4 regions of the Allobosea sp. Tri-49 genome follow, and region 1 is predicted to be linked to each of the others. Evidence: predicted binding sites of a transcription regulator. Region 1 holds the regulator's gene; each other region holds the start of a gene.

The links. The regulator PhoB, encoded in region 1, activates phosphate uptake and scavenging genes when phosphate is short. The targets are predictions, from matches to a motif close to TGTCATNNANCTGTCAT.
Region 2: a site for PhoB is predicted at 1,252-1,268, ahead of BLM15_RS01525 (BtaA family protein). Genes of this name have one in related genera too.
Region 3: a site for PhoB is predicted at 1,249-1,265, ahead of ugpB (sn-glycerol-3-phosphate ABC transporter substrate-binding protein UgpB). Genes of this name have one in related genera too.
Region 4: a site for PhoB is predicted at 1,094-1,110, ahead of pstS (phosphate ABC transporter substrate-binding protein PstS). Genes of this name have one in related genera too.

Annotation. Positions count from the first base shown of each region.
Region 1 is NZ_CP017946.1:4,278,523-4,280,719, reverse strand. It holds gene phoU (phosphate signaling complex protein PhoU) at 1-566, shown strand, start outside; gene phoB (phosphate regulon transcriptional regulator PhoB) at 595-1,293, shown strand; partial or broken gene BLM15_RS20685 (YnfA family protein) at 1,303-1,597, opposite strand; gene BLM15_RS20680 (NUDIX hydrolase) at 1,594-2,043, opposite strand; gene BLM15_RS20675 (GcrA family cell cycle regulator) at 2,132-2,197, opposite strand, start outside.
Region 2 is NZ_CP017946.1:305,018-307,214, forward strand. It holds gene BLM15_RS01515 (acyl-CoA dehydrogenase family protein) at 1-558, shown strand, start outside; gene msrB (peptide-methionine (R)-S-oxide reductase MsrB) at 672-1,103, opposite strand; gene BLM15_RS01525 (BtaA family protein) at 1,320-2,197, shown strand, end outside.
Region 3 is NZ_CP017946.1:4,069,308-4,071,504, forward strand. It holds gene BLM15_RS19635 (fumarylacetoacetate hydrolase family protein) at 1-1,136, opposite strand, end outside; gene ugpB (sn-glycerol-3-phosphate ABC transporter substrate-binding protein UgpB) at 1,339-2,197, shown strand, end outside.
Region 4 is NZ_CP017946.1:2,908,512-2,910,708, reverse strand. It holds gene pstS (phosphate ABC transporter substrate-binding protein PstS) at 1-1,028, opposite strand, end outside; gene BLM15_RS14285 (CsbD family protein) at 1,209-1,415, opposite strand; gene BLM15_RS14280 (MipA/OmpV family protein) at 1,924-2,197, shown strand, end outside.

The DNA of each region.
Region 1 (2,197 bases):
ACCAGCGCCTCGACAATCTCCAGCGCGAGGTCGAGGAGAAGGCGGTGCTGACCATCGCCCGGCGCCAGCCGCTCGCCAACGACCTGCGCGAGCTGATCTCCGCGATCCGCATCGCCGCCGATATCGAGCGCGTCGGCGACCTCGCCAAGAACATCGCCAAGCGCGCCGTCGCGATCTCCGGCCAGTTCTCGCCGCCGCATCGTGCCGTGGTAGGCCTCGAGCATATGAGCCGCCTGGTCCAGGCTCAGCTCAAGGACGTGCTCGATGCCTACGCCGCCAGCAACGAGCAGAAGGCGATGGAGGTCTGGCGCCGCGACGACGAGATCGACGCGCTCTACACCTCGCTGTTCCGCGAGCTCCTGACCTACATGATGGAGGATCCGCGCAACATCACCTTCTGCACGCACCTCCTCTTCTGCGCCAAGAATGTCGAGCGCATCGGCGACCACACCACCAACATCGCCGAGACCATCCATTACCTCGTCACCGGTCAGTCAATCGACGAGACCCGGCCCAAGCTCGACACCACCAACATCCTCGTCGACCTGCCGGCAGCCAATGGCTGACCGGCGGACGTTTTGAACGGACGCTGACATGCCTGCACGCATCCTGATCGTCGAGGACGAGGAGCCGCTGACCCTGCTGCTGCGCTATAATCTCGAGGCCGAGGGCTTCGAGGTCGACAGCGTGGCGCGCGGCGACGATGCCGAGCTGCATCTGCGTGACCACACGCCGGATCTCGTCCTGCTCGACTGGATGCTGCCCGGTCTCTCCGGCATCGAGCTCTGCCGGCGCCTGCGCACAAGGCGCGATACCGAGCGCGTGCCGATCATCATGCTGACCGCCCGCGGCGAAGAGACCGAGCGTGTGCGCGGCCTTGCCACCGGCGCCGACGACTATGTCGTCAAGCCGTTCTCGCTGCCCGAGCTGATCGCCCGCATCCAGGCGCTGCTGCGCCGTGCCAAGCCCGGCCATGTCGCCGGATTGCTCGCGGCCGGTGATCTCGAGCTCGACCGCACGACGCGACGCGTCCGACGCTCCGGCATGGAACTGCATCTCGGCCCGACCGAGTTCCGCCTGCTCGAATTCCTGATGCAGGCGCCGGGCCGGGTCTATTCCCGCGCGCAACTGCTCGACGCTGTCTGGGGTCGCGACGTCTATATCGACGAGCGCACCGTCGACGTCCATGTCGGGCGCCTGCGCAAGGCGATCACGCCGGCCAACGCCAAGGATCCTCTGCGCACCGTGCGCGGCGCCGGCTATGCCTTCGACGAGACCTTTGCGCGCGGCTGATGGTTCTGGTCAGCGCGGCGCGGCGATGATGACAGCCGCACCGGCGAGGCAAAGTGCGGCGCCGGCGAGATCGTAGCGGTCCGGCGCGATCTTCTCGACCAGCGCCATCCACGCCAGCACGCAACGATGTAGATGCCGCCATAGGCGGCGTATGCGCGGCCGGCCGCGGGACTATCGACCAGCGTCAGCAGCCAGCCGAAGGCTGCGAGCGCCACCAGACCGGCTTGTCCAGCTTCAGCCAGGCCCAGAAGGCGAAGCAGCCGGCGATCTCGGCCAACGCCGCGCCTGCATAGATTGCGATCATAGCCAATACGTGCCCGGCCCTAAGGCTGCGGTGAGCCGGGCGAAGACAGGGCGGTAAGCCTCGGACGCCAGCGGTGTCAGCGATGGGGCCTCGCCGAACGTGAACCAGCGGATCTCGCTGTGTTCGTCATTACTGATCGTGGGATCGCCGCCCGCCCATTTGCTCACTGTGAACAGATGCCAGAGCGCGGGGGTGACGCCGTCCGTCTCCGTCGTCTCGATGGCCTCGAAGCGGCGGAAATCTGTCGGAGTGATGCCGGTCTCCTCCTGGAGCTCGCGGATAAGGGCGGACTCGGCGGTCTCGCCCGCCTCAAGGTGGCCGCCGATCGTGTCCCAGCAGGATGGGCGGTTCCGGCGATGCGGCGACCTCAGTCCCAGCAGGAGCCGCCCATCCCTGATCGGTAGGGCACAAGCATACTCAATCGGGCGAGGTCTGGGGGCGTTCATGCATGCCTCCTGCATCGAGCCGGGCTATCGACAAAAAAGCCGGCCTTTCGGCCGGCTTTTCGCATTCTGGAAGTCTCGCGTCGCTCGCTCAGGCGCGAATGATCTTGCGGTCGCGGCGGCGGTCGGCGGCCGGCTGGTAGGCGATGCGGGCATG
Region 2 (2,197 bases), 2.0 Mb from region 1:
GTCGACCGGCAGGAGCAGTCGGAGAGCGAGAAGCTACTGGCCCGGATCGGCGCGCCATTGGCGAAATACTGGGTGGCGAAGCGCACGCCGGCCGTCGTCGTCGAGGCGCTGGAATGCCATGGTGGCAACGGCTTCATCGAGGAGAACCCGATGGCGCGGCATTATCGCGAGGCGCCGCTCAACTCGGTCTGGGAAGGCTCGGGCAACGTCATCTGCTTGGACGTGCTGCGCTCGCTGGAACGCGAGCCGGGCTCGCTGCAGGCGCTGCGCGCCGAGTTCCATGCGGTTTCAGGGCAGGACCGGCGCTACGATGCGGCGGTGCAAGCGCTGGACAATGACCTGCATGAGCTCATCCGCCATGAGGGCCAGGCGCGTTTGCTGACCGAGCGATTGGCGCTGATGCTGCAAGGTGCCTTGCTGATCCGTCATGCGCCACATGCCGTGGCGGACGCCTTCGTCGCGACACGGCTCGGCGGGCACTGGTCCGGCCATTTCGGCGACCTGCCGCTGGCGGTCGATGCGGCGACGCTGGCAAGAAGGGCGGTGCCGGAGGTTTGAGGCGCTCGAGGCGCAACCGTCATTGCGAGGAGCGGAGCGACGAAGCAATCCAGGGCCGGTAGAACTCTACGTCTCCCTGGATTGCTTCGCTGCGCTCGCAATGACGGGGAGGCTCAGCCTGCTTCCGCCTCGAAATCCATCGCCACGCCGTTGATGCAGTAGCGCAGGCCGGTCGGGGGCGGGCCGTCGGGGAAGACGTGGCCGAGATGGCCGCCGCAATTGGCGCAGTGCACCTCGACCCGGCGCATGCCGAAGCTGTGGTCGACGCTCTCCTCGACCGCGCCTTCCAGCGGCTGGTCAAAGCTCGGCCAGCCGGTGCCGCTCTCGAATTTCTTGTGCGACCGGAACAGCTTCTGGCCGCAGCCGGCACAGGAGAACGTGCCGGCGCGCTTCTCGAAGTTCAGCGCGCAGGAGCCGGCCCGTTCGGTGCCGTGGCCGCGCAGCACCTGATACTGCTCCGGCGTCAGCTTCGCGCGCCACTCGGCATCGCTGAGCTGGAAGGGGAAGTCGCGCTCTGGCTTTTCGGTTTTGGCAAACAGATCCATCAGGCCCATGCGAGGCTCCTTTGCGCTGTCTTGTCGGGATTGTCGCGCGAGATATGGGGATTTGTCTTCCTGATTTCATCCTCGCGCAACGCGGCCTGTTTCACGTTTGCGTTCGGCGGCGACCGGTCTCTTCTCCGAGCCTCTGCCGCGTCACCCAACCGTCACGCGACTCCTCTAGTCGGCTCGCCATCGCAACGGGCGCAGACGAGGGGCCTCGTGACGCAGACGATCCGCGCGGTAAAGCGCACGACCAATCTCGGCCTGACCACCGCCGTTCATCGCAGCAAGCCTCTCTCGCGTGCCGGCCTGCTCGAACGGATGTTCACGCTCGCCTTCTCCGGCCTGGTCTATCCGCAGATCTGGGAGGACCCGGTCGTCGACATGGAGGCGCTCGCGCTGCAGCCCGACGATCATCTCGTCGCCATCGCTTCCGGCTCCTGCAACATCCTCTCCTATCTCACGGCCGATCCGGCGCGGATCAGCGCGATCGACCTCAACGGCGCCCATATCGCGCTCGGGCATCTCAAGCTCGCAGCATTGGCCGAGATCGACGATCACGCGATCTTCCGCCGCTTCTTCGGGCAGGCGCAGTCGAAGGCCAATGTCGAGACCTATGACCGGCTGATCGCGCCGCGGCTCGATGCGGTCAGCCGCGCCTATTGGGAAGGGCGCAACCTCGTGGGCCGACGCCGGATCGAGCTGTTCGCCCGCAATTTCTATCGCTATGGCCTGCTCGGCCGCTTCATCGGCACCGGGCATTTCCTTGGGCGCCGCCTCGGTTGCGATCCCAGGGTCATGCTGCAGGCGAAGACGATGGAGGAGCAGCGGGCGCTGTTCGAGCAGCATCTCGCGCCGGTCTTCGACAAGAGGCTGGTGCGCTGGCTGGTGCGCCAGCCGGCTTCGCTCTACGGGCTCGGCATTCCGCCAGCGCAGTACAAGGCGCTTGCCGCCGATGGTGACGCCGGCATCCGGGGGGTGCTGCGCCACCGGCTGGAGCGGCTCGCCTGCGGCTTTGACCTGAAGACCAACTATTTCGCCTGGCAGGCCTTCGGCCGCGGTTACGGGCCGGAGCCGGATGCGGCGGTGCCGCCCTA
Region 3 (2,197 bases), 210 kb from region 1:
GCGCCGAAGCGCCAGGGCTCGCACTCGTCGGTGCGGCGCATCCGGTTCACCAGCGCGCCGAGCTCGGGGGCAGCGATCGTGACGATGTCGCCGTATTTGTGGGTGAAGCCACCGCCAACCGAGTCGCGATCCTTGATCGGCGCGAACATGGTGCCGAGATAGAGCACCGCCCCGTCCGGATATTGGTGGTGCGGGCCGAGCATCTGCGCGGCGAGATCGGCCGGGTCGCGGCTGATCATGGCGATCGAGGACGAGCCTTCCAGCGTGAAGCCATCCTCGCCCTCGACGGTGAGGCTCACTGTCGTCCTGCGGACATGGTCGAGCGAGAAGTCGCCGTCGAAGAAGCGGATAAACGGGCCGATCGCGGCGGCCGCATTGTTGTCCTTGGCCTTGCCCAGAAGCAGCGCCGAGCGGCCCTCGAAATCGCGCAGATTGACGTCGTTGCCGAGGCTGGCGCCGACAATACGGCCATCCGAGGCGACGACGAGCACGATCTCCGGCTCGGGATTGTTCCAGCTCGAACCCGGATGCAGGCCGGCATCGGCGCCGGTGCCGACCGCCGACATCGGCGGCGCCTTGGTGAAGATCTCGGCGTCCGGCCCGATGCCGACCTCGAGATACTGGCTCCAGCTGTTCTGGGCGATCAGCACCTCCTTCAGCTTCATCGCTTCGGGCGAGCCGGGCTTGAGCTTGGAGAGATCGTCGCCGATGAGCTTGCCGATCTCGGCACGGATCTCGGCGGCGGCCGCCGGGTTGCCGCGGGCCTTCTCCTCGATGACGCGCTCGAGCATCGAGACGGCGAAGGTGACGCCGGCGGCCTTGACCGCCTGCAGGTCGACCGGAGCGAGCAGCCAGGGCTTGCCGTCATTGCGGGCGGTCACCGAACTGTTGGCGAGAAGATCGGCAAGCGAGCCCAAGCTTTCGCCGTCTGCTGCGCGCAAAGCTACTGCCGGATCGGCCGTCTCGCAGAGATCGCGCATGGTTGGGAAGGTCGCGGTGACGTCGATGACCTCGTCGCCCTTCAGCTTAACCACCGACGGCCCGGCGAGATCCGGCCGCCAGATCCGGCCCGCCAGCGCGGCGCGGCCGGCATCGGCCGGCAATGTGTTGGCGGGCGTGAGCGAGAGCGAGGGCATGGCTGATCCGACTGTGTGCAGTGTACAGAAAGGGCGGGAAGAACAGCCGCTTCCGCGGAAAATCGCAAGTGCGCGGATGCGCGTCCACAGCGGGGCGGAAATGTCATCGTTTTGTCATTGAACTGTCGCCCCGGCTTCATGCTAGCTTGCGCACCAACGACAAGAACGCCCGCGCATATCGGGGGCTTAGAGGGAGCTGATCATGACCTTCAAATTGAAGACCCTGACCGCGGTCGGCGCGTTCGCGCTCGCCGCTGCTTCGCCGGCTCTGGCGCAGACCGAAATCCAGTGGTGGCACGCCATGACCGGCGCCAACAACGACGTCGTCGTCAAGCTGGCCGAGGAGTTCAACGCCTCGCAGAAGGACTACAAGGTCGTCGTCGCCTATAAGGGTTCCTACCCCGACACGCTGAACGCCGGCATCGCCGCCTTCCGTGCCGGTAATGCGCCGCACATCATGCAGGTCTTCGAAGTCGGCACCGCGACGATGATGTCGGCTAAGGGTGCGATCAAGCCTGTCGCCGACGTGATGAAGGACGCCGGCGAAAGCTTCGACCCGAAGAGCTATCTGCCAGCGATCACCGGCTACTATTCGACGACGAAGGGCGAGATGCTCTCCTTCCCGTTCAACTCGTCCTCGATGGTGATGTGGTACAACAAGGACGCGCTGAAGAAGGCCGGCCTGCCGGAAGCCCCGCCGAAGACCTGGCCGGAAGTCTTCGAGGCCGCCAAGAAGCTGAAGGCCGCCGGCTTCGACAAGTGCGGCTTCTCGACCGCCTGGACGACCTGGGCGAACATCGAGCAGCTCGGCGCCTGGCACAACGTGCCGGTCGGCACCAAGGCCAACGGCTTCGACGGCTTCGACACCGAGTTCCGCATCAATAGCGATCTCTTCGTCAAGCACCTGACCAATCTCGCCAACCTGCAGAAGGAAGGCGTGTTCTCCTATTCCGGCCGCACCAACACCGGCGAGGGCCGCTTCACGTCGGGCGAATGCCCGCTCTTCCTGACCTCCTCGGCCTTCTTCGGCAACGTCAAGGCCAACGCCAAGTTCGACTGGT
Region 4 (2,197 bases), 1.4 Mb from region 1:
ATGCTGGCAGCCCAGTAGTCCTTGACCTGCTTGACCAGTGTCCCGGGCAACGGGACATAGCCGAGCACTGTGGCATCGGCCGCGCCGCTCTCGAAGGAGAGCCGGAAGAAGTCGAGCACTTCCTGCGTGCGGCGCGTCCGCGGCTTCGGCACCAGGGCGAAGGTGGTGGCGACGATCGGGTAGGCGTCGACGCCCGGTGCATCTGTCAGCATCAGCCCGAAATCCTTGGCCTTGGCCCATTCGGCGCTAGCGGCGGCCGCGGTGAAGCTCGCCGGATCCGGCTTCACGAAGGCGCCGGCCTTGTTCTGCACCTGGGCATAGGCGAGGCCGGCGCGCACGACCTGGCCGAACTCGACATAGCCGATCGCGTTCTTCGTCCGCTTCACCGCGTCCGTCACACCCTGGCTGCGCTCGGCGCCCTTCCCGACCGGCCAGGCGACTTGCGTATTGACGCCGATCTTCTCGCGCCATTCCGGGCTCGCCTTGGCGAGATAGTCGGTCCAGTTGAAGCTCGTGCCCGAACCATCGGCACGATAGATCACGCTGATCGGGGCATCGGGCAGCTTCAGCTCGGGATTGGCCGCCTTGATCGCCGGATCGGACCAGAGCTTGATCTTGCCGAGATAGATGTCGGCGAGCAGGGCGCCGGTGAACCTGATCTGGCCGGGGCCGACGCCGTCGAGGTTCACCACGGGGACGATGCCGCCCATGACGATCGGGAACTGGATCAGGGCCGAGCGCTGCAATTCCTCGGAGGAGAGCGGCCGGTCGGAGGTGCCGAAATCGGCGGCGCGCTGCGTGACGCGGACCTCGCCGCCGAGCGAGCCGACCGGCTCGTAGTCGACGCCGATGTCGAGCGGGGTCATCTCGGCGCCGTCCGACTTGGCGACGCGATAGCTCTGCGCCCATTTGCCGATGACCGGGAAGGCAAAGCTCGAACCGGCGCCGGTGATCGGCTCGGCGTAGGCAGGCGCCACCGACGAGGCAAGAAGGACGCTGGCGACAGCCAGCTTGGCCAGGAGCTTCATGCGTCTATCCACCCTGTCGGGCCCGCAAAGGGGCAAGATCAACAGGGTTACGCTAGGGCGGCGCGGTGACGCTGCGATGACGGGGCGGTCCGGGCAAACGAAAGGCCCCGCCGGCGCGAGCCGACGGGGCCTTTCTTCAATGGTCACACCCGCCTTGCAGCGTGCGGCAACCGCGAACGGTCAGTGCCAGGTCTGGCGGCCGTACCAGGCGTCGACATCGGTCCGGACCTTGTCCTTCTCGATGCCGTAGCGCTCCTGGATCTTGCCCTCGAGCTGTTCGCGCTTGCCGGCGATGACATCGAGATCGTCATCGGTCAGCTTGCCCCACTGCTCCTTGACCTTGCCCTTGAGCTGCTTCCAGTTTCCTTCGACACGGTTCCAGTCCATCGGACATCCTCCTGTTCTGAATGGTGTACTGAAACAACGCGCCGGCGGCGGAATGGTTCGATCGCAAGTGATCGGGCGGAAGCCAGACAGCGGGCCGGCTCGCCGGCAGAGCCTCGCCGCCATATGAAGTAGCCGCAAGCCTGTTTGCCCCGCGTGCGGGACGCCGGAGGCTACCAGACAGCCTCGGCGCCTGATGATCAGCGGCGGTCGTCCGCCGTGGCAATCCTGGCGCAATCAACGATCTTTACAGCGAGCAGATGGATTGGGCGGAACGCCCTGTGCCTGCACGCAGCCGCGGCTGCCTAGCCTTGCCGTCAAGACGACATGCGATCGGAGCTTTGAAATGCGTTACTGCGGCCGGCCGGACAGAATAGCTAGAGCGTCCCGTGAAAACGGGCCAGGAGCCTTCCCGGTTCATGCCTCTCTGATCGCAGTGCCCGATCAGATGCCGTCCGGATTTGCCGCCAGCGCCAGGCCCAGGCGGCAGCGGTTTGGTCGCCGGGTCCGGATGGCAGGTTTCGCCGTTGTGTTCCCGATGTCGGCGGCGTCGGCAGCGGAGCTGGCCAGGCCTGCCGCTCAGGCCATCCCGGATACCGCGCTGAAAAAGCCTGACTGGACAGTCGAGCTCGGCGCATTCGGCCTGTTCTCGCCAAAGTTCTTCGGCGCCAAGGACACCAAATTCTCTGCGCTTCCCTATGTGTCGATCAAATACAGGGACATCGCCTTTGCCTCCATCGATAAGGGCATCGGCGTAAACCTCTTCTCGGCAAACGGCTTCACGG